DNA from 3 places in the Paenibacillus sp. S-38 genome. Region 1 is predicted to be linked to each of the others. Evidence: riboswitches for the same ligand, from Rfam matches in the RefSeq annotation. Region 1 holds a riboswitch; each other region holds the start of a gene.
What was found. A riboswitch is a leader RNA that binds a small molecule or an ion and turns the genes downstream of it on or off. The one in region 1 is predicted to bind cyclic di-GMP.
Positions count from the first base shown of each region.

Region 1 (7,672 bases):
CCCCATCAGCTTGTACGAAAGTAACTCCTTTCCCTAGAGATAGAAGAAACATAGGCATGCTTCGCTTTCCTTACTCCAATGGACTATCCCCTTCCCTTGGGGAGCCGTATCTGAGACGCGCTCCGTCTGGATCTGGTTTCGTACCGTGGAAAGTCTTATCCGTCTTGGTGGAGCACGGTTAAGACTTGAGTTCATCATACGTTAATATTTAATTTTTGTAAATATTCAGAATATTTGATGAAATAGGCTCTTGGTCCGATTTTCATTGGATACCCCGTTTTTTCTGCGCTATTCTGCAACTTCCTTACTCGTTGATCCCTTGACAAGTAACCGCTTACTTGATCGAATGACGGCTTGTTTTTTATCCAGAGAGTTCCTGGGATCCTCTCTATCGGTTGAAGTTCACCCTTCTCCGCTATTCTTTGCTATAGAAACCACCAGTCGCATCCAGTTATTAGTCATCATCCGACAAACAATCATTTTCAGCGCTGATGACATAACATTACACATTATTTCCATGGGAATATAGGTGAATGGGATGGGCTGGATCTCTCCCCACGGCTCCTCCCTTTGGAAGACTGGCTTTGAGGTCCCGCCGCACCTCATCCTTTTAAGAAAAGGGGATGTTCGGGAGCGCACTCCTTCTAACGCCGAAGGGCAGCTTAGGATTGTTGACATAAATGTGAAAGGAGATTCGCCATCCCGATTTCAACCTATGGTCAATAGGGCGGGCTTACCCCTTTTTTTACAATTTATTTACCTGAAATTTTCTTACTATTCAGTCCTTTCGCTCTATTCTACTCCTGTGCCGGATCATTTACATTGAAAAGGCATTATATTCCAAATATTAGGAGTGAATGATGTGAAAAGAAAGCTTACTTCCGCTGTACTTATCGCTTCATTATCGACCACTGTTATTTCTGCAGCTGCGGCTGCAGGCCCGAGTGCAGAAGTCCAGTACTCCAAGGAATACAACACGCCGGAATTGATTTCCGGCCACTGGCAGGCGCCGCAGGGTCTTGGTAAAGCGGAAAAGGTATGGAATTATCTGGACTCGCAGAAGTCGCTGTTCGCCGTGAACGGAGATCCGAAAGAGAATTTTGAAATCGTAGAAGAAATATCCGACCCGGAGAAAGGTACATATCATGTCAGGCTCGCCCAAAAATTCAAGGGGCTGAGGGTATTTGGGGCGCAGCAAACGGTTCATCTGGACGACAATGGAGGAAGTGCCTCGTATTTGGGCCAGTTCGTCCCCGATCTCGACAAGAAGGAGAAGCTGAAGCAGAAGCCGAAGCTGTCCGCCCAGCAGGCAGTAGAGAAAGCCAAGCAGGATGCAAGCGAGGCGGTTGGCCCGCTGACCAAGTTCGAAATTCCGCCGCAGGCCGAACTGCAGATCTATGTGCAGGGCGAGGAAGCAACGCTAGCCTATATTCTCGAGTTGAACTTCCTCGAGCCGAAGCCTGGACGCTGGCAGTATGTCATTGATGCGGTAAGCGGCAAAATTGTCGCGAAGTGGAACAAGCTGGATGAGGTATCCGCTTCAGGCACGGGTGTCAACGGGGATACGAAGACGTTCCAGAGCACCGCGGCATCGGGCGGCTACACCCTGGTGGACAGCACCCGCAGGATCAGTACCTATACCGCCGGCAGCCGGACGAGCATTCCGGGCTCGATCGTTCGCGACACAGATAACTACTGGACCGACGGCGCGGCAGTAGATGCCCATGCGAATGCGGCTGCGACGTTCGATTATTACAAGAATGTACATGGCCGCAATTCCTTTGATAACGCGGGGGCTGCGCTCAACTCCACCGTCCACTATTCCGTAAGCTATAACAACGCGTTCTGGAACGGTGCCCAGATGGTCTACGGCGATGGGGACGGCAGCGTATTCAAGCCGCTCTCGGGCGCCCTGGACGTCGTGGCCCATGAGCTGACCCATGCCGTGACGGAATACTCGGCGGGTCTGATCTATCAGAATGAATCCGGTGCACTGAATGAGTCCATCTCCGACATCTTCGGGGCCATGCTCGATTCCGCGGACTGGCTGATGGGTGAGGATGTATATACACCGGGGACGCCGGGCGACGCGCTCCGTTCGCTTTCGAATCCTGCGGCGAATGGGGACCCGGATCACTACAGCAAGCGTTATACCGGCACGGCAGACAATGGCGGGGTACACACCAACAGCGGCATCAACAACAAAGCCGCCTACCTGCTGGCGCAAGGGGGAACCCATTACGGTGTCAGCGTGCAGGGCATCGGCCGGGCCAAGACGGGCAAGATCTACTACCGTGCCCTCACTGTCTATCTCACGTCCTCCTCTAACTTCCGGAATATGAGGCAGGCGGCCATCCAGGCGGCATCGGATCTGTACGGATCCACGGCCCCTGAGGTCGCCTCCGTTAAAGCCGCCTACACCGCTGTAGGTGTCAACTAGATAGGAGGACTGAGGCAGCCGCCCATGGGCCGGGCTGCCGGCATATGCAGCCTCTCTTCCGGCCTTCGGTAGGGAGGCTGTTCTGCATTCGCCACCAAATACAATAGTCGAATTATGTCGAATTAACGAATATTTTCCGTTTGACGGTTTCACGAAAAGTTCATAATATAAGATTCATAGAACAAAAGAAATAGGAATGAGGCAGCTTGATGAAAATCAAGGGCGCAAAGGTATGGGCCTAAAGTCTTGTTATCGTACATAAGATGATGGCGGCCGGGGCTGCATTCACCCATCACATCACAGAGAATAAAGGAGACATCTAGAACATGGTGAATTTCGCGGCGGTATTTCAAGGTATGGTGACGGTAGGCAAGGGCATCGGGTTTGCGATCATCGCGATCGGCACACTTCCGTTTCTGCTGATCAAGAGCTTCGAATAGAACAAGCGAAGCCCGTTTGGCCGCACCGCCGGTCCGGGAGTAAGGGAGGGGATCCGTCAGGATTCCCTTTTTTTGCGTAGGTGGACTCCCTTTCCGGCACCAGGGCCGGGATAGTATGAGAACGGTACGGCGGCACATACTAGGCAGGATTCCGCCAAAAATATCAATGGGACCCATCATACCGATATAGAGGCCATAAAAGGAAATGGAAGCGTCGGCTGCGGGAAGGACGTGCGGAAGTGACCCCGGTATTATTTATGAATATGGCGATTTTGATGGCTTTTTTATTTATATTCCGGCTGCTGTTCCATGACAGGCTGTCCGCTTGGCCCTGGACACTCCGCGGGAAGCTTGGGGCCGGGGTGCTGCATGGGGGATTAGGTGCTCTTCTCATGCTCTTTGGCGTCAAGCTGAACGGCAATGTCCTGATCGATCAGCGCATGATTGCCTTGATGATGGCCGCCCATGTTGGGGGGATGCCCTCTGCCCTGGCAGCCGGGGCGGTCATGATTGCAGGGCGGCTTGTGCTGCAGGGAAGCGGTGATATCGTCTTCCTGGCTTCCGCGGCGGGGATAGCGGCTGTGGCCGTGGGGACGGGGTGGATCGCAGAGCATGTGGTGTCGTACTGGAAGGGCTGGGCCGCCAAGCTGCTGCTGGTGTCCGTGGTGAAGGTCATTACCCTTACCTTCCTGCTCGGAACCGAGGCTTGGCAGATCCTGCCGATGTATATCGGTACGGTCACGGCTTCCGTTCTGTTCGTTGCCGCCTTCTTAAGACATATGAATGCGCTGGAACAGGAACGCAGGATGAATGCCTTCATTTCGGAGCTCATCGGCAAGTTCAATACGTCCTCCAGCACGTCGGATATCTACGAGATCACACTTCGGGAGCTGTCCCGGCTCTTTGCAAGCGATGCCGGCGGGGTAATTCTCATCGGAGAGCATCACGGCAAGGGGGCATATCTGATTAAGAACGGGACGTTTGCCGTTAGCGGCATCACGTATCCCTTGTCAGGCATTGGTGCAATGGAACACATCAAGGAAGGGCGGGTGGCCCTCTATACCGATTGGCGGCATCAGAGACCAGCCGGGGAGATCGACGATGTCCTGTACCGGCAAGGCGTTCTTTCTTCGCTGCATATCCCTTTGATCTATAGGGGACGTACGGTAGCGATTATCAACCTGGGATCAGGGCATGGAGGGCATTTTACGGACAAGGATGTCCGGGCGGCGGAGAAGCTCATCCCTGTGCTGAGTCTGATGCTGGCACTCAAGGATGCGGAGGGCATGTTCCATTCGATCACGCAGTCCGGCCAAGACGGAATTGTGCTTGCGGACGGTGAGTCGAACATTGTGCTGTGGAGCAAAGGAGCGGAGAACTTGTTCGGCTATACGGCGGAGGAGGCCGTCGGACGCCCGCTCTATCTCATCATCCCGGAGCGGTACCGGGAAGCGCACCGCCAGGGCATGGAGCGGCATCTGCGCACCGGGGAGAGCCGGGTCATCGGCAGGGCTGTAGAGCTGGAAGGGCTCCGCAAGGATGGGACGGTCATTCCGATCGAGATGACGCTGAACTCCTGGCAGACCGGAGGACTGGCTTATTACTCCTCCATCATCCGGGATATCACCAGACGCAAGCGGAACGAGCAGCAGATCCTGCACCTGAAGCAGGAGCTGGCCGATGCGATCCACAACCAGGAAGGACTCCTGCTGAAGTTCAAAAAGGTGGAGGCCCGCTTCATCTATACGATGGCCGACGGCACGCTGCTGTACCGGCTCGGATTGGAGCGGGAGAGCATTGTGGGCAGATCCCCGGAAGTCCTGGTCCCGGCCACCCAGCTCAGCCTCATTCTGCAGAAGTATGAGCAGGCTTGGCGGGGGGAGCGTCTCCAGTTCGAATTCAAGATGGGAGGCAGGACGTTCCTGGCCTCACTGAATCCGGTGATTTCCGGTGGAGAGGTGGTGGAGGTTGTTGCCATCGTCAGCGATATCTCACAGCGGGCTGCGGTGGAAGAGGAGCTCCAAGAGAGCGAGGAGCGTTACCGCAGGCTGATCGAGATGCTGCCGGACGGGATTCTCGTGTATGCCGAAGACCGGATTGTGCTCGTCAATCACAAGGCGGTGGAGCTGCTCGGCGGACGGCAGAGGGAGCAGCTCATCGGGCGGTGCGTACTTGATCTCGTGCCGGCCTATGCGCATGAGGCCGCCCGGGAACAGATCGCCCATATTTATGAGGAACGTACGGCGGTTCCGCCGAGAGAGAGAACGTACCTGCGGCTGGACGGCCGGGAGCTGGAGGTGGAGGCCTCCTCGGCTTGGATTGCCTACAAGGGCAGGGGAGCGGTGATGACCGTCTTCCGCGACAATACGGAACGCAAGCGGGTCCGCGAGCAGCTGCTCGAGGCCAACGAGCGTCTGAAGAAGCTATCTGCGCTGGACGGGCTTACCGGCATTGCGAACCGGCGGGCGTTCGACGAGGCCTTCGAGAGAGAATGGAAGAGTGCGGCCGAACAGTCCCTGCCGGTGTCCGTACTCCTGCTCGATATCGACTCGTTCAAAGCGTACAACGATACGTACGGCCACCAGAGCGGAGACGCCTGCCTGAGGCAGGTTGCGAAGACGCTGGAATCGCTCGCCGAGCCCCAGGGCTACCTGGCTGCCCGCTACGGAGGGGAGGAATTCGTGTGCCTGCTGCCGGGGGCTGGGCCGCAGGAGGCCCGCCGCTTCGGAGGCGTGGTGTGCGGGGCGGTGCGGGAGCTGGGCATCCCGCATATGAAGTCGCAGGCCCTTCCGGTGGTAACGGTCAGTGTCGGTGCGGCGTCGGCTATTGCCAACCCCCTCTCTACCGGGAGGGAGCTGATCGAGCAGGGGGACCGCGCCCTCTATGAAGCGAAGCTGACCGGCCGCAACCGGGTGGTTGCGGCCGGAGACAGGCGCGAGCGGCAGCCATGAAGGCCGGGACGTGTTCTATAAGTATAGAAGGAAAGGGGCGGGTCGGACTTGAGTCTATGGACGCCGCACATTCTGCCTGAAGAGGAAGCGCCGGAGGAGGCGAAGGGCTGCGAGCGCTGTGCGCTGGCGAAGCAGCGGACCCGGGTGGTCTGGGGCGAGGGCCATCCGCATGCCCCGCTCTTTATTCTGCTGGATAACCCGGGTGCAAGGGAGACCCGGGAGGGAGAGGCGTTTCTCTGCGGCACGAGAGAGACGCTGCAGGAAGGGCTGGCAGCTGCGGGTATTGGACGCGAGGAGTTCTACGTCAGCTACCTGCTGAAGTGCCGCCCTCTGCGCGCCTACGACAAGGAGGCTGCCCGCAGTGCCTGCCGGCCGCATCTGGAGCAGCAGCTGGGGGCAAGCCGGCCGCAGCTGCTGCTCGCTCTCGGCAATGTGGCCGTGCAGGGGTGGTTCGGCGATCCGGAGGCCGAAGTGAAGGCACTGCGGGGGCGGTGGCATACGGTGCAGGGCATTCCCACAGCGGTCGGGTACCACCCGCTTGCCGTGCGGCGCAGGCCGGTGCTGGGGCGGCTGCTCGCTGAGGATCTGGCTATGGTGGCCGCGCGGCTGGAGGAAGCACATAAGCGGGAGGGCGAATAAGGCGGAAGGTGAAACGGGCTTTCATGCGGAGGGCATGAAGGCTTTTTTTTGTTTTGGATTTTATGGCCGTATGTACCTCAGGCTGCTAAGAGAAATTCGACAGAAATCGAGATACAACGTGTATCAAATTATCTGTCCGTGTCGGTTGGTCCAATTTTTTGAGCCTTTACGTGATACGAATTGTATCTTATAGTATTGACTTAGGAGCTGGGCTCCGTCATTCTTACCAAAATGAGGTGATTCTATGAACAAGCAGCCGTACACCGCCCCACAAATCATGGAGCAGCAGGACATCACGTTCGAGACGATTCCTTCGCACGTTTGCAGCGGCCCTGCAGGCGACAAGAATCCTCACTGCGACTAAGACAGCACGAAGGCGGAGGATCTCCGCCGCTCACACTTGCTTACGCTTGCCAGAACACGGTCCGGCCGAAGGGCCGGGCTGGCGTTCCGGAAGGGGGCTGCCGATGCGATGTTAACCGAGTTTCTTCGTTCCCTATATACGGAAGATCTCTACTGGCCGGCAGAGAAAGCCGAGCAGCAGGCGCTGCTTGAGGATGCCGCCTTTTTTTCCTTGTCCGCTTACATCTACCACGAGCTCAAGCGCAGCGGGAAGTGGGCCCGGCTGCCTGCCGCCTCCCAAGAGGCACTGAAGGGCAAGGCTGACCGCGTCCTGTACCACAGCCTGCTGATCCGCAGAGAGCTTAGCGGGCTGCTGGCGCGCTTCGAGGAGGCGGGCGTGCGGGTCATTGCGCTGAAGGGGGTCCGGCTTGCCGAGCGGTATTTCGGCCATGCTGCGGCCCGGCAGACGAGCGACATTGACCTGCTTGTGCCTCCCGAAGAGATGGACCGCGCTGTGGCGCTTGCCAATGCTGCGGGCTTCCTGGAGAAGGATGAGCTGGAGATCCACCATATTTCTTATTATAAAAGTCTTGGGGGCCATAAGCTGGGGGTGGAGCTGCATCACAGTATCGGCTTCGAAACGACCGCCGAGATCGATATCTCCCGCCTGTGGGCCTGCTCGCAGCCGGCGGAGGGTTATGCCTTCGTCCGGGAGCTTCCGCTGCAGGAGACCTTCTACACCCTCTGCCTTCACGGCATCAAGGATAAGCTGACGTACAAGCATATGATCGATATGGCGCACCTGCTGGTGTATCACGGAGACGGCCTGCGCTGGGAAGAGCTGTGGCTCACGGCTTCCC
Region 1 is NZ_CP187970.1:7,986,315-7,993,986, reverse strand. Features, by position in the region: gene ACP26L_RS35020 (M4 family metallopeptidase) at 863-2,440, shown strand; cyclic di-GMP riboswitch class I at 2,631-2,727, shown strand; gene ACP26L_RS35015 (PAS domain S-box protein) at 3,156-5,831, shown strand; gene ACP26L_RS35010 (uracil-DNA glycosylase) at 5,904-6,470, shown strand; gene ACP26L_RS35005 (nucleotidyltransferase family protein) at 6,943-7,672, shown strand, end outside.

Region 2 (7,672 bases), 3.7 Mb from region 1:
CGCTTCAATAGTTATCGCTTCAATAGTTATCGCTTCAATAGTTATCTCTTCAATCGATATCTCAAATCTTACGTCATTCGCGCGATACCGACCGGAGCGGTTTGGCTGCTGCCAAGGCACGGGCCGGTGTTACCGCCGCTTGCGGATCTTCCACCATTCGACGGCAGATTGAAGGATAGAGGCAATGAGCAGCACGACGACCAGCGGCATACTGCTCACATGATCTCCTCCACGGCTTTCCGTCCATAAGTCGAGCATGACCATCAACAGCAGCAGCACCAGCAGGACATAGTAGCTGAACGCCGCACTCTCGGTTGCGATGGCTTTTCCCCGTTCCCGTTCTTCCTCCATAGACTTCCAAGCGAACGCATTCAAGAGTGTGGGAAGCACCAAGGAAAGAAGGAACAGTTCCATCGTACCGAGCGGTTGGCCTTCATACAGCTTCGTGATAGTCAAGCCGAGTATACAGAGCACGGCGGCGGAGGCAGCGGCGCGGCGGAACAGTTGAAGCGGTGAAGGCATACAGGAATCGTTCCTTTCCTCGGGTATCAACCGCAGATTGACTTTCACGTCTTAGCGGTATTTGCGGACGGTCCACCATTCGATGAGGGGCTGCAGTACCAGGGCAGCGCACAAGGCGGCGAACATCGGTACGTTATCGATGGTTCCGTCCTCCGGCCCCGTCCATTCTCCGACAAGGAACAGCAGAAGCAGCACCGCAAGCATCACATGGTAACTGAGCGAGGACTCTTGGCCGAAATGGAAACGCCCATCTCATCCCTTTCCTCCACGTGCGAGTTCCAGGCGAATACATGAAACAGGGGGATCAGCACGATGGGGAGTGAGATCAGGTCGCTTTCGGTCAGCGGTCTGCCTTGGAGCAGTTTCGCGGCGTTGAGGCCGAGAACAATGAGAACAGCGACAACTGCGACGGTTCGGCGGATCAGTGGAAGGGCGGGCCGCTTTAGCTTTCTTTGCATCATCGGATCATTTCCTTTCGAAGGGGCTGAACACTCGAAGCGTCTTATCTTTGACATCCGGAAGAGACCGGGCCGCCGGTCGTCGGCGAACGATGGCGATGAACGTTCACTCCATCTTATCTGAGTCATTCCTGGCTTCCATTGCTGCGTGATGTTTAACTTCATGATCGCTCGCTTCATCACCATCAGACTCAGGAGCCGCCGCCAAGGAACAATTCGTCAACCGTCACCCCCAGGACGCGGGCAAGCTGAAAAGCGAGGGAGAGACTCGGATCGTATTTGTTGTTCTCGATGGCATTGATGGTCTGGCGGGACACCGCACAGGCTTTGGCGAGATCGTCCTGCGACAGGCCGTGGGCTTTGCGGCGGTCTTTGATGTCGTTTTTCATGGTGGAACTCCCTCAAGGTTGTCAAATATGTTTGACACTATTGTAGAGTGCAGAAGTATTGTATGTCAAATAATTCCTGTTATAAGAATGGATTGGAAGGGATTTTGGCTGACATATCGTATTAAAAAGTGAAGGAGTATGGGGGCAGAGAGGAGTCGATTACCGATGAAGTTCGCCTCCGGAATGGAAGGAGCAGGAAACGGGGTAATATAGGAGGATGAGACCAAGCCAAGGAGAGTGACGAAGCAATGGAAGGGTTCAGAATCGAACGCGATACGATGGGCGAAATCAAGGTGCCGGCGGATAAGCTGTGGGGCGCGCAGACGCAGCGCAGCAGCGAGAACTTCCGGATCGGCACCGAGCGGATGCCGCTGGAGGTGGTGCATGCCTTCGCGATCCTCAAGAAGGCGGCGGCCCGGGCCAACGAGCGGCTCGGCAAGCTGGAGCCGGAGAAGGCCGAGGCGATCTCCGCAGCGGCGACGGAGATCATCCAGGGCAGGTGGGACAACGAGTTCCCGCTCGTCGTCTGGCAGACCGGCAGCGGCACGCAGTCCAATATGAACGCGAACGAGGTCATCGCCCACCTGGCCACCAAGCGGCTGGAGGAGAGCGGCAAGACGGTGCGCATCCACCCGAATGACGATGTGAACCGCTCGCAGAGCTCCAACGATACGTTCCCGACGGCGATGCATATCGCCGGGGTGCTTGCCGTGGAGAAGCGCCTGCTGCCGGCCCTTGCCGAGCTGCAGGGTACGCTGAAGGCGAAGATGGACGAGTTCAGCGACATTGTCAAAATCGGCCGGACGCATCTGCAGGACGCCACACCGCTGACTCTCGGCCAGGAGATCAGCGGCTGGTGGGCGATGCTCGAGAAGAGCGGCGCGATGATCCGCCGGAGTGTGGAGACGATGCGCGAGCTGGCGATCGGCGGGACGGCCGTCGGCACAGGGCTCAACGCCCATCCGAGGTTCGGGGAGACCGCGGCCGAGGAGATCTCGAAGGAAACGGGCATCCCGTTCGTGTCCTCGGACAACAAGTTCCACGGCCTGACGAGCCACGACCAGATCGTCTACACGCATGGAGCGATCAAGGCGCTCGCGGCGGATCTCATGAAGATCGCCAACGATGTAAGGTGGCTGGCCAGCGGTCCGCGCTGCGGCATCGGCGAGATCCGGATCCCGGAGAACGAGCCGGGAAGCTCGATCATGCCGGGCAAGGTGAACCCGACGCAGAGCGAAGCGCTCACGATGGTCGTCTGCCAGGTGATGGGCAACGACGCGGCGATCGGATTCGCCGCCTCTCAGGGGAACTTTGAGCTGAACGTGTTCAAGCCGGTGATCATTCACAATTTCCTGCAGTCCGTCCGGCTACTGGCCGACAGCATGGAGTCGTTCAACCGCAACTGTGCGGTAGGCATTGAGCCGGACCGTGCGGTCATCCAGCGCTATCTGGAACAGTCGCTGATGCTCGTGACGGCGCTTAATCCGCATATCGGGTACGAGAAGGCGGCTTCCATCGCGAAGACGGCCCACAAGGAGGGCCTAACCCTCAAGGAAGCGGCGATGCGCAGCGGTTATTTGACGGCGGAGCAGTTCGACAGCATCGTGCGGCCCGAGGATATGATTCATCCCTGGGAATCGTAGGCCCCCTTGCTCTATAAAATACACTTCCACACCGGAGTCCGATCAGCGGGGCTCCGGTTTTTTCTGTAGATAGGAATGCAGCAGTGTCACTTCACCTTGGAACCAGCCTGATTGACGCGTACCGTCCTTATCTGGAAAAGACGAAGCCGGTTATCTTTGGAGCGCTCTTTCGTATGTTTAGATGCTGCGAACATCCGGCCTTGGCCCCGGAATACAGCGTCCAGGGGTTGGAAGGGACTGGAGAAAGCCTGCGCAGGGTGTGTCCTCTGACCAACGGTAGGGCATAGGGCCCGGCAGAACGTCTCCGTTTTTCCCGGGACTTCGCGCAGGGAGTCTCTCTTACTTCCAGCCTACCTCCAGGCAGGATCAATTTACCAGGCGGGGGATGAGGCGAGGGTTTCCTCCCGGAAGCAGGGGGGGGTGCACCGTTTCCTGCGTCGTTAGCCTCTTTTAGGCTTCATGGGTATGGTTCTTTATGTTCTAAATAAACAAGGAGTTAATGCCTATTAAATAAGCTGTCAAGCATAAAAAACATAGTTCTAAAAGCACATGGAAACTCATCAAAATCCCGATAAGATATGGCTATCAAACGAGTTCGACGACAAAATTCGCCGAATCTCGATAAAGGCAAACCTGGTGAAAACCAGCGACGCAAAGCTACAGGGGCTACCGCGATAAGATCCGCTAAGCCAGCCAGCTACCGAAAGATGACGGGGTACATAGATGTGTTCCCATCCCTCCTTTCGGCTGAAGCAGGGATATTTTGTATGAACAAGGAGGCGAAATCCAGAATGAAGCTGGTGAATCTGAATACGGGAGAAACCCTTGCATCGGACCTGCATACCGCGAAGACCTTCTTGGAGCGGCTGCGCGGCCTGATGTTCTCCAAGGAGCTGCCGCAAGGCACCGGACTTCACATCCGTCCCTGCCGCTCAATCCACACTTTCTTCATGCGTTATGCGATCGATGTACTGTATCTGGACGAGAACCATACCATTGTGGGCATGCAGGAGAAGCTGCCCCCAGGCCGGGTCGGCCCGCTGGTCCCCCGCGCCGTATCGGTCGTCGAGCTTCCTGCGGGAAGTCTCAGCCTGACGCAGACGAAGGATGGACAAGCCGTAGTATTTTTGTAAAGCAGGATTCGATATTCACAAACCCAAGCCCAACCACTCAAAGGAGAGAGACACAGCATGATGAACAAACTGAGAGCACTCGTAACCGAAGAACAGGGACAAGGAATGACGGAGTACGGTCTGGTCCTCGGACTGATCGCCGTAGCGGTGGTAGCCACGCTGGTCATGCTGCGTACGGAGATCACGAACATTTTCACAGATGCACTGAATACGGTACAAAGCCGCAATTCAACGCCATAAATCGCAGCCGGAGTGTACATGAGGCAGCCTCATGGGAATCCCGCTTCGCTTAAGCATCAACGCACCAGTAATTAACCGAATATTCAAACAAAACGGCCGGCAGGCCCCATGAATCGCATAAATCCAACCCTATCCACTCAAAGGAGAGAGACACAGCATGATGAACAAACTGAGAGCACTCGTAACCGAAGAACAAGGACAAGGAATGACGGAGTACGGTCTGGTCCTCGGGCTGATCGCCGTAGCGGTGGTAGCCACGCTGGTCATGCTGCGTACGGAAATCACGAACATTTTCACCGATGCGCTTAATACGGTACAAAGCCGCACTAACACGCCATAATCGAACAATCGACTGCAGCTTGTGGAGTGGAGCCCGGAGGTTCCTTCCAAACATCAACCAAAGCCCAACAACTCAAAGGAGAGAGACACAGCATGATGAACAAACTGAGAGCACTCGTAACCGAAGAACAGGGACAAGGAATGACGGAGTACGGTCTGGTCCTCGGGCTGATCGCCGTAGCGGTGGTAGCCACGCTGGTCATGCTGCGTACGGAAATCACGAACATTTTCACCGATGCGCTTAATACGGTACAAAGCCGCAATACAACGCCATAATCGTACAATCGACTGCAGCTTGTGGAGTGGAGCCCGGAGGTTCCTTCCAAACATCAACCAAAGCCCAACAACTCAAAGGAGAGAGACACAGTATGATGAACAAACTGAGAGCACTCGTAACCGAAGAACAAGGACAAGGAATGACGGAGTACGGTCTGGTCCTCGGACTGATCGCCGTAGCGGTGGTAGCTACGCTGGTCATGCTGCGTACGGAGATCACGAACATTTTCACCGACGCGCTCAATACGGTACAGAGCCGCACTAACACGCCATAATCGAACAATCGACTGCAGCTTGTGGAGTGGAGCCGGCGGCTCCCTCCAAACATCAACCAAAGCCCAACAACCCAAAGGAGAGAGACACAGCATGATGAACAAACTGAGAGCACTCGTAACCGAAGAACAGGGGCAAGGAATGACGGAGTATGGACTGGTCCTCGGACTGATCGCCGTAGCGGTAGTAGCTACGCTGGTCATGCTGCGTACGGAGATCACGAACATTTTCACCGACGCGCTGAACACCGTTCAAAGCCGCAGCACTACGCCTTAATTGGGGCAGCGGCACGGAAGCTTGCGGTTTGAAGCTAAGCCGCAGGCTCCGGCCTTACCGGATTCACTTCCGACCATACATAAAGAAAGAGGGGAGTTTCATGCTGATTGACGCCGCGCTGCTCGCCATTCTGGTGGTATGCGTAGTTACGGATATTCGATCCCGGAAAATTTACAACAAAGTCATCGGTCCCGGCCTGCTCGCCGCACTGGTGCTGCAGGCAGCGGAGGGCGGCTGGGGAGGAATCCTCGCTGCAGGCGCAGGCTTCGCCGCCGGCCTCGGCATTCTGCTCATTCCTTACCTCCTCGGCGGCATGGGCGCCGGCGACGTCAAGCTCCTTGCGCTGGTGGGCGCCTTCAAGGGAGCGGCCTTCGTCGGCATGGCCGCCGTCTACATGGCCCTGGTGGGCGGGGCGATGGCACTCTTCGTGCTGCTGCTCCGCCCGGGCTGGAAGGAAAGGGTGCGCAGCCTCTATCTTGCCGTTGGCTCGGTGCGGTCCGGACTCGGACTGCCCACCGCACTACCGTCACAGGGGGGAACGGCACCGCTCACGTACCCTTACGGTCCGGCGATCGCGGGCGGCTGCCTCCTCTGCTACCTGGCGAAAGGATGGGGAATGGGATGAGACGGATAGAAGATAGGAAGGGGCACGGGGGAGCGGCGGGTCAGCCGGGTACCTCCTCCTTGCGACGAAGGATTCGGCTGCTCCGTGAGGAGAAAGGACAGTCCTTGACGGAGTTAGCGCTGATGCTGCCTCTGCTGCTGTTTCTGGTCTGCGGCATCGTAGACTTCGGCCGCGTGCTGTATGCGTACCTGCACCTGAATCTGGCGGCGCAGGAAACGGTCCGCCTCGGAGGGCTGGGACGCAGCGATGCGGACATTACCGCATTCGCCCGCAATTACGTGCATCTGGGCAAGGCGGAGTCGCTCGTGGTGACGATCGATCCTCTGGAGGCCCGGCGCAAGTCCGGCGAGTATGTCAAGGTAACATTGCGGTATCCGGTAGGGTACATTACACCGCTGGTGGGAGGGCTGCTGCCGGCGCCGGTTGTGGCGGCGGATTCGACCATAAGGGTAGAGTGAGAAAACAGCGACGGAAAGGGGGAAGAGTCATGGGAAGACGTTTCCTCGGGGAGCAGCAGGGCAGCGCCCTGATCCTCGCAGCCGTGATGCTCGCCGTGCTGCTCAGCGCAGCGGGCTTGGTCATCGACGGGGGGACGGTCTACGTACAGAAGAGCCGGCTGCAGAAAGCCGCCAATGCGGCGGCGCTGTCGGGGGCTCAGGAGCTGACCGCCGACCACAACAAGGTGATCGGTGTAGTGCAGGAGGTGCTGCTCCGGCATGGGGAGGAGCAGTCCCTGGTGGCGGCACAGGTGGAGCCCGGCCGCAAAGTAACGGTGACGCTCAGCCGGGAGGTGAAGCTCGGCTTCTCCGGGCTGTTCGGCAGAGCTGCCGCCCCTGTGGAAGCCCGGGCGGCAGCCGAGATCCTGACGATGGGAGAGGCGGCCGGCGCCGCGCCGCTCGGGATCGATGAGAGCATTCCGCTCGAATTCGGAAGGCAGTACCGGCTGAAGGTGGACCAAACGGAAGTGAGCTACGGCAATTTCGGGGTGCTGGCGCTTGGAGGCACAGGGGCGGCGACCTATGAAGACAATCTGAAGCACGGCTATAAGAATGTGCTCAAGGTCGGGGATATCATTGAGACCCAGACAGGCAATATCGCGGACAAAACACGAAACGGCGTCAACGAGCGAATCGACAGCTGTCCCTACCCGGAAGGGGATTACTCCCACCGGGACTGCACCCGGATCATCTTAATCCCGGTGTATAAGCCCTACGCCCAGTCCTCCAACCAGTTGAAAAGGGTGGAAATCAAGGGATTCGCATACTTTTATATCACGAAACCGATGGCTTCGAAGGACACCTATATTGACGGGATCTTCATCCAGCGGACCGGGACAGGCATTGTAAGACCGGGAGCCGTATCCAAGGGAGCCTATGCGATCCGCTTGACGGAATAAGCAGTCCGGCTGCGGTCGGCATGAATCGAACAGACAGAGGAGAGGACAGACAACATGAGATCCAAACTGATCATGGCCGCAGCACTCGTCATGGGACTGTGT
Region 2 is NZ_CP187970.1:3,540,931-3,548,602, forward strand. Features, by position in the region: gene ACP26L_RS16220 (hypothetical protein) at 130-522, opposite strand; gene ACP26L_RS16225 (hypothetical protein) at 574-729, opposite strand; gene ACP26L_RS16230 (hypothetical protein) at 726-1,160, opposite strand; gene ACP26L_RS16235 (helix-turn-helix transcriptional regulator) at 1,172-1,369, opposite strand; gene fumC (class II fumarate hydratase) at 1,618-3,012, shown strand; cyclic di-GMP riboswitch class I at 3,629-3,717, shown strand; gene ACP26L_RS16245 (DUF192 domain-containing protein) at 3,804-4,145, shown strand; gene ACP26L_RS16250 (Flp family type IVb pilin) at 4,203-4,385, shown strand; gene ACP26L_RS16255 (Flp family type IVb pilin) at 4,543-4,725, shown strand; gene ACP26L_RS16260 (Flp family type IVb pilin) at 4,818-5,000, shown strand; gene ACP26L_RS16265 (Flp family type IVb pilin) at 5,093-5,275, shown strand; gene ACP26L_RS16270 (Flp family type IVb pilin) at 5,367-5,549, shown strand; gene ACP26L_RS16275 (A24 family peptidase) at 5,650-6,174, shown strand; gene ACP26L_RS16280 (TadE/TadG family type IV pilus assembly protein) at 6,279-6,632, shown strand; gene ACP26L_RS16285 (pilus assembly protein TadG-related protein) at 6,662-7,570, shown strand; gene cpaB (Flp pilus assembly protein CpaB) at 7,625-7,672, shown strand, end outside.
Region 2: it holds a riboswitch for cyclic di-GMP, as region 1 does, so the genes downstream of both, ACP26L_RS16245 (DUF192 domain-containing protein) here and ACP26L_RS35015 (PAS domain S-box protein) in region 1, are expected to answer to the same signal.

Region 3 (7,672 bases), 2.7 Mb from region 1:
GGAACACCCGAACAATAGGATAGAAAGCTGTGCCTGCCGCTGGGGATCCGGCGGTTTTTTTGTGCTTCATGCCGAACTGTTGAGAGGGGATTGAAAAAAGCCATCTCCTCATGTACCATGAACTTGCGATACATACGTGTTAGATAATATAACGCAATTACGGGAGGAGAGAGACACAATGATGCAACCTTCGATGCGAAAGAAAAAGCGCTTAACATCCCTGCTGGCAGGTACGCTTCTGCTGGCTGCTCCGCTGCCGGCCTACGCGGCCCCGCCGGAGCTCTCTCTATCCGCTCATGAAGCGGCTCTGCAGGCTGCCCCGCTGTCCTCCGATGGCTCCGGGCTTCCCGGGGCCGCGCCTATGGCCTCTGCCGAGCTGGCCGGCCTGCTGCGCCAGGCGGCGGAGCTGGCGGGCAAGAGCACGGAGTTCCAGCTTCCGCCGGGCGATGCCGTCTCCCGGAAGGATACGGCTGCAGCGCTGTCCGAAGCGCTGCAGCTCAGCCCCGCGGCCGAGCCTTACATGGATGTGCCGGACGATTCGCCGTATACTTCCGTCGTCGGAGCCGTCTACAAGCTGGGTCTCATGACCGGCTACGGCTCCTATTGGTTCGGGGCGGAAGATCCCCTCACCAGGGAGCAGGCTTACACCGTCGCTGACCGTGTATACGGCTATCTGAGGCCGTTCGAGCTCGTGGAAGCGACGATCCCGGAGATGCAGACCGCCATGGCTCAAGGCAAGCTGACCTCCGCAGAGCTGGTACAGATGTATCTGGACCGGATTGCGAAGTACGACAAGCAGGGTGTGAGCTTGAATTCGATGATCTCGCTCAATCCCGAAGCGCTGGAGATTGCGATGGCGCTGGATGAGGAGCGGCAGACCCAGGGGCCGCGGGGACCGCTGCACGGCATCCCGATCATCGTCAAGGATAATTACGATACCGAAGATATGGCCACGACGGCCGGCTGCCTCTGCCTGAAGGATTCGATGCCGGGCAAGGACGCCGACCAGGTGGCGAAGCTCAAAGCCGCCGGAGCCATTATCCTCGGCAAGTCTAACCTGAGCGAGTTCGCCTTCAATATTACGACGACCAGCTCGCTCGGCGGCCAGACGCTGAACCCGTATGCGCTGCAGTTCAACCCGGGCGGCTCGAGCGGCGGAACGGGTGCCTCCATCGCGGCGAACTTCGCGGCAGCGGGGATGGGAACGGATACCGGAGGTTCGATCCGTGTTCCTTCCGCCTTCAACAGCCTGGTAGGCATCCGGCCTACCGTAGGCCTCTCCAGCCGTGACGGGATTATCCCGCTGGCCCTCACCCAGGATGTCGGCGGCCCGATGGCCCGCAGCGTCACTGATGCGGCCATCCTGCTCGACGCCACGGCCGGTTATGACCCCGATGATACCGCAACGGCCTTCGGCGTGGGCCGGATTCCCGCAAGCTATACGTCGTTCCTGGATGCCGACGGCCTCAAAGGTGTCCGGATCGGCGTAGCCGTGGAGCTGATTGGCTCGGAGCCGCAGCAGAAGGCGGTCAGCGACCTCGTCTACAAGGCGGTGGATGACCTCGAGCGGCTTGGCGCGCAGACCGTGCCGATCCTCATCCCTCATGCGGAAGAGATCGGGAAGTACCCGAGCCTCAGCGGTTACGAGTTCAAGTTCAACCTGAACGACTACCTGAAGGAGCTTGGGCCCAAGGCCCCTTACGCTACCTTGAACGACATAATCGAGTCAGGACAATACATCAAGGCGCAGGAAGAGCCGATGAAAGCCCGTAACGCCCGCGAATCCCTGGATACGCAAGAGTATAAAGATATCGTTCTGTTCCGTACGAAGCTCACCAGGGAATCGCTGCTTACGGTAATGGCGGATCACGATCTGGATGCGATCGTGTATCCGACCTCCGCTTACCCGGCGGCCCCGATCGGGGAGCCGCAGAACTCCGGTTCGAACACGAAGTTCAGTCCGTTCTCCGGCTTCCCTGCCGTCACGGTGCCTGCGGGCTTCACTCCGGAAGGCCTGCCGGTAGGGCTCGAGTTCCTGGGCCGAGCGTTCGACGAAGGCTTTCTGATCCGGCTGGCCTATGCCTATGAACAAGGAACGCTGCACCGCAAGCCGCCCGCCCTTCTTCCTTAATAAGAGAATCCGCTCTTCATACCAACAGACCGGCCCCCTGCTCGCAGCTGTGAGCAGGGGGCCGGTCTGTACAGCATATATTACATCATCAGGAGTGGAAGTTCAGGGAAGGCTGCCCCTGATGATCGGCTCACCGACAGAGCAGTCCGTCCCGGTGAGCTAACCGCCCCGGTAGAAGAAGCATCTCTTGCCCCCGAGCCGTTTGGCCGCATACATGGCCTGATCCGCCGCGTCGAGCAGATTAGGCATGGTCCGCGCATCCTGGGGGTATAGGGCGATGCCGACGGAAGGCGACGTTTGAATCGGCACATCCTCCAGGCGATAAGGCTTGGAGAGATGCTCAACGATGGCATTCGACAGTTCATGCACCCGCTCTATGCTGCCTGGGGAAGACAGGGACACCGCAAACTCGTCTCCCCCGAGACGGGCCATGCTCATTCCGTCCTGCTGCAGAGTGGACAGCCGTTTGGCTACGGCCTGCAGGAGCAGGTCGCCTGTGCGGTGGCCGTGATTGTCATTGATGGGCTTGAACTTGTCCAGGTCGAAATACAGGACGGCCACAGGCCGCGGCCCTGCCTCAGCAAGCTTTTGTTCCAGATCGAGCATGAAGGCCCGCCGGTTCATCAGCCCCGTCAGGCTGTCACTGCTTGCGATCCGCTCCAGCTTGCGGAGGGATTCGCTCAGCTTGTCGTTGAGCGTCTCCCGCTCCGTAAGGAAGTGGATCTGCCGGACGAGGACAAGCAGAACGGTAAGCGTCAGTCCCCAGGCGAACACATCCGTCGTCAGGCGGAAGAAGACCAAGATGACGATCAGCAGGAGCAGGCCGGTATAGGGAACCGAGAAACGGACCACCCGGCCGAGACGGCCTTCTACAGGGGCGGCATCCGGTTCATCGGAGATGGAGCGGATGCCGGCCACTGCCATCCAGAAGGCGGCGCCCGTCCAGAAGGTGTCGATCCAGGGCTCCAGGGCATCCAGGGCACGGATATCAATCAGCAGCATGTAGAGCGTGTCCCCCGACATATAGCTCAGGCAGCCGATGGTCAGCATCCGCATGGTCCGTCGGCTCATCCGCCGCTCCCCGTTCAGCAGCCAGGAGGTGAGGACGAACACCATGAGCAGAGAGGTGATCGGATAGAGGAGGTCGACGGTAATCGTGACGAGATTGAGATTCTCTTCGCCGTAATAGACCGGCTTGATCAGGAACTCCCAGCTGATCACGGCGAGACTCACCACCAGAATCAGGGAGTCGAGCAGGTAGCGGTTCTTCTCCCCTGAGCGGACCCATCCGTAGAAAGCGACCAGGTAAATCAGCGACTGGGAAACCCAGAAGATATCGGCGATACCGATCTCAGGCGGCTCCATATTCCATATCCATTCATAGGAGCCCCAGATGAGCTGAGCCATCATCTCGCAAAAGACAGATATGCCGATCAGACTCCAGAATCGCTTCTGGGGACCGGTGTGGGAGCGGATCACTTCGATCAATACACCCAAGGAGAGGGCTGGAGCCAGGATATCCATCAGATAGAGGGGGAATATGTATTCGCCGTACGCTAAGGATATGGCAGCCTGCACGGATACGAAGAGCAGGCCTAGAATCAGAAGGCGGGAAGAGTTGGCCGATGTCATGTTGGAAGCGCCCCTTTGATATCAAAAAAACCATCACCCAAGCAGGTGATGGTTGTATGCACACCACTAAGGCGGCCCGGCTGCCATAGAATGACATAGCATTCCGTAGGCCCGAAGCTTTGCGTCCTTATTTTTCAATAAGTTTGCTTTTTACAAGTGAAGTTAAGATAGATGGATTATAAATCATGATTACCTATTAATAATAAAAGACCTGCGCGTTTTCGTCAAAATGTAAAAAATGTCTATTTAGGAAAATGGGTTGTGAAATGGAATGAAATCGGGACAGGCGTGCCTTAGCTGCTGCCGGGAGCGAAAGGGGAAGCCCTGTAACTGAGGTGCCGCCGTAGACAAGACCGGCCGGATGAACGACAGCCGGAGAGGAAGGCTTCCTTCTCCGGCTGCCGGTGTCCAGCGGCTGTCCGGTATGGGACAGGCTGGTTTTTGTTATTTTTTCAAAGTGTCCTTCTTGACTTCCTCGACGAACACATCATGGGAATCGCGGGTGCTGCCCGGCTGAATCTCGACGAGCGCGTACTTCTTGTCGCCGATCATGATGACGTCCTCGACCTCCGGGAGCGGCTCCTCGAGGTACACGGTACCCAGGTATGAGTTGCTTTTCTTCAGTTTAATGTTCCAACGGAACTGCGGCTTGGCCATGTTCTAGTCCTCCTGAACTTCATATGACATTCAAGTTACCATAGTTTTTCCTAAAATAAAAGAGAAGGCGGGGCAGCCGGAACCGCGGATTCCTGCAAAAAGTACAGAAGAATGATATTTTGCGGGGGTAATCCGCGTGGGAGCGTTTGCTATAATCGGTTCAGCGGTCTGCCAAAGCTTGGTTAACCGCTTACAACGAAGACAGGGAGGTCGTTTTCAGGCATGCGATTCGTGAAAAAAAGCACGGCCCTGCTGCTGGTGGCAGCCATGGCGCTGACATGGGTTCCCCAGGGGGCGCGGGCTGCAGAGCAGGAGAGCGTGATCCGCATCAATCCCATTGAGGGGCTGAGCCCGGATTTCATTAAAGGCTCGGATGTCTCCATGCTGAGCCAGATTAAAGAAAGCGGAGGGCATTACTACGACGGCGGCGTAGAGAAAGATGCGCTGCAGATCCTGAAGGACCATGGGACGAACTGGGTGCGTCTGCGGATCTGGAACAACCCGGTGGATGAGCAGGGGAATCCGCTTGGCGGAGGCAATAACGACCTGGCGCGGACGGTGGAGACTGCTGTTTATGCAAAGGAGCTGGGCCTGAAGGTGCTGCTCGATTTCCACTACAGCGACTTCTGGGCGGATCCGGGCAAGCAGTTCAAGCCGGCCGCATGGGAGAATCTCAGCGGCGCCGAGCTGGAGCAGGAGGTCTACAACTATACCGACAGCGTACTCCGTGAGCTCAAGGCGAAGGACGCGATGCCGGACATGGTGCAGATCGGCAACGAGACGAACGGCGGCATGATCTGGCCGGACGGCAAGACGTGGCAGCAGTCCGCCGGAGAAGAGATCGGCGGCTATGACGGGTTCGCGAATCTCCTGAAGGCAGGGATCCGCGCGGTGAAGGACAACGATCCGGAGAACCAGACGCGGATCATGCTGCATCTGGCGGACGGCGGGGACAACGCCCTCTACCACAGGGTGTTCGATGCGCTTACGGCCCGCGGCGTGAACTTTGATATCATTGGCCTCTCGTTCTACCCGTACTGGCACGGTACGCTGGAAGAGCTGAAGCAGAACATGAACGATATCAGCGCTCGTTATAACAAAGACGTTATCGTCGTGGAGACAGCCTACGCATACACGCTGGAGAACGGCGACGGGTTCACGAACATTTTCGGACCGGCGGAACAAAGCGCAGGCGGCTACAAAGCGACGGTGCAGGGACAGGCCCAGGCGGTGCGGGATATCATGAACGCGGTTCATGAGGTGCCGGGCGGCCGTGGTCTCGGCGTGTTCTACTGGGAGCAGGACTGGATTCCCGTAGAGGGCGCGGGGTGGAAGACCGGAGAGGGCAACGGCTGGGATAACCAGGCGATGTTCGACTTCGAGGGCAATGCACTTCCATCGCTCGATGTGTATAACCTCGTCTCGGCTCCGCTTGAAGACGAGCCTTACGTGGCGGAACTGCAATATGTGCAGCCGGTGACCATGGAGATCACCGTGGGCGGCGAGCTGCAGCTTCCCGCTGAGGTGAAGGGCGAGTTCAGCGATGATTCCATCCGTTCGCTTCCGGTAGCATGGGAGGAAGTAAAGGCGGAAGACCTGGCGAAGCCGGGTACACTTCGGATCGCAGGGACGATCGAGGGGGCCTCGGTTCAGGCGGAAGCCGTTGTTACCGTGGAAGGCACACGCAACTATGTGCTGAATGCCGGCTTCGAAGCCGGAGATTTCAGCAGCTGGAACCTGAGCGGAGACACGCAGGCCCTCTCGGCCGAGAAGTCGAGCGCTCCTGCCGGCAATGCCTACAGCGGCGATTATTCCCTGCATTATTATCTCGACCGGCCTTATACGTTCAAAGTGGAGCAGAAGGTGACCGGCCTGCCTGACGGCACCTACACGGCGGCCGTACGCACGCAGGGCGGCGGCGGGGAGAAGAGCCTGATACTCTTCGCGGTGAATGCGGCGGGCGACAAGCGGACCGCGGACATCGTCAATACCGCGTGGCATGAGTGGAAGCATATCGTTATTCCGAATATTTCGGTGACCGGCGGACATCTGACCCTTGGGGTCGAAGCGGACGCTAACAACGGAAGCTGGGGAAGCATTGACGAGTTTGAGTTGTACACGGATCATTCGAAGGCTACCCTGAATGCTCCGGCTAAGGTGGAAGCGGGCAGCGAGTTTGCCGTCGGCGTCGGCGTGGACGGGCTCGTGAATGTGATCGGCTCGCAGGATCTGCAGCTCTCGTACGACCGTGAGCTCTTCCAATACGTAGGAGCCGAAAGCACCGAAGCGGGTACCGTTGTGGAGGCAACTTACAATGCGGATGCCGGCACGATTCATCTGGTAACACAGCATGCGGAAGGCAAAGCGGCGAATACGGAGTCGCTTCAAGTGAGGTTCAAAGCGCAGAATATCGAGCGGGAAGGCACGATCGGTGTGACTTCCGCGGAGTGGACGGCGCTGTCTGCAGGCCAGAAGATCACGCCATCCGTCCTGGGCAGCGTAACGGTGTCGGTGTACGGCTCCGTGAACCATGAGCCGGGCGGCGGCACCGGCGGCACCGGTGGAGATAACGGTGGCAGCACCGGCGGAGACAACGACAACGGTACCGGTGGAGACAACGACAACGGTACCGGTGGAGACAACGACAACGGTACCGGTGGAGACAGCGATAACGGTACTGGCGGCGACAACGATAACGGTACCGGCGGCGACAACGACAACGGCGGCAGCACCGGCAGTGACGACAACGGCAGCGGTACCGGCGGAGGTAACGATAACGGTACCGGTAACAGCAGCAGCGATGACGACGATGACGACAGCAGCGGCGGATCTGTCAGCGGAAGCGAGAGCTCCGGTGGCAATGGCAGCAGCAACAGTGATGAGCAGAAGCCGGCCTACGATGCGGCCAGCGGAACAGCTACCGCAAAGCTGAGCGCAGAAGAGGCGGCCGCGAGCTTGAAGGCATCGGGCGGCAAGGCCCTGAAGCTGGAGCTCCCTGCGGTACAGGGCGCCAAGGCGTATGCGCAGGAGCTTCCGGCAGCACTGCTGCAGGAGCAGCCTGATCTGCGCATCGAGCTGGTCACACCGCTCGGCACGGTATCGCTTCCGGGCAGCATGCTCGCTGGAAGCAAGGGCCTGGGCACCGGGCCGGTGACGGTCGGCATCCGCGCAGTGGAGCCGTCCGCGCTGAAGGACGAAGCCCTGCGGAGCAAGCTTGGCGGCAAGCCGGTCATCGACCTGACGGTCTTGGTG
Region 3 is NZ_CP187970.1:2,520,999-2,528,670, forward strand. Features, by position in the region: gene ACP26L_RS11665 (amidase family protein) at 179-2,131, shown strand; gene ACP26L_RS11670 (diguanylate cyclase domain-containing protein) at 2,291-3,763, opposite strand; cyclic di-GMP riboswitch class I at 3,831-3,921, opposite strand; gene ACP26L_RS11675 (hypothetical protein) at 4,208-4,420, opposite strand; gene ACP26L_RS11680 (glycosyl hydrolase 53 family protein) at 4,643-7,672, shown strand, end outside.
Region 3: it holds a riboswitch for cyclic di-GMP, as region 1 does, so the genes downstream of both, ACP26L_RS11670 (diguanylate cyclase domain-containing protein) here and ACP26L_RS35015 (PAS domain S-box protein) in region 1, are expected to answer to the same signal.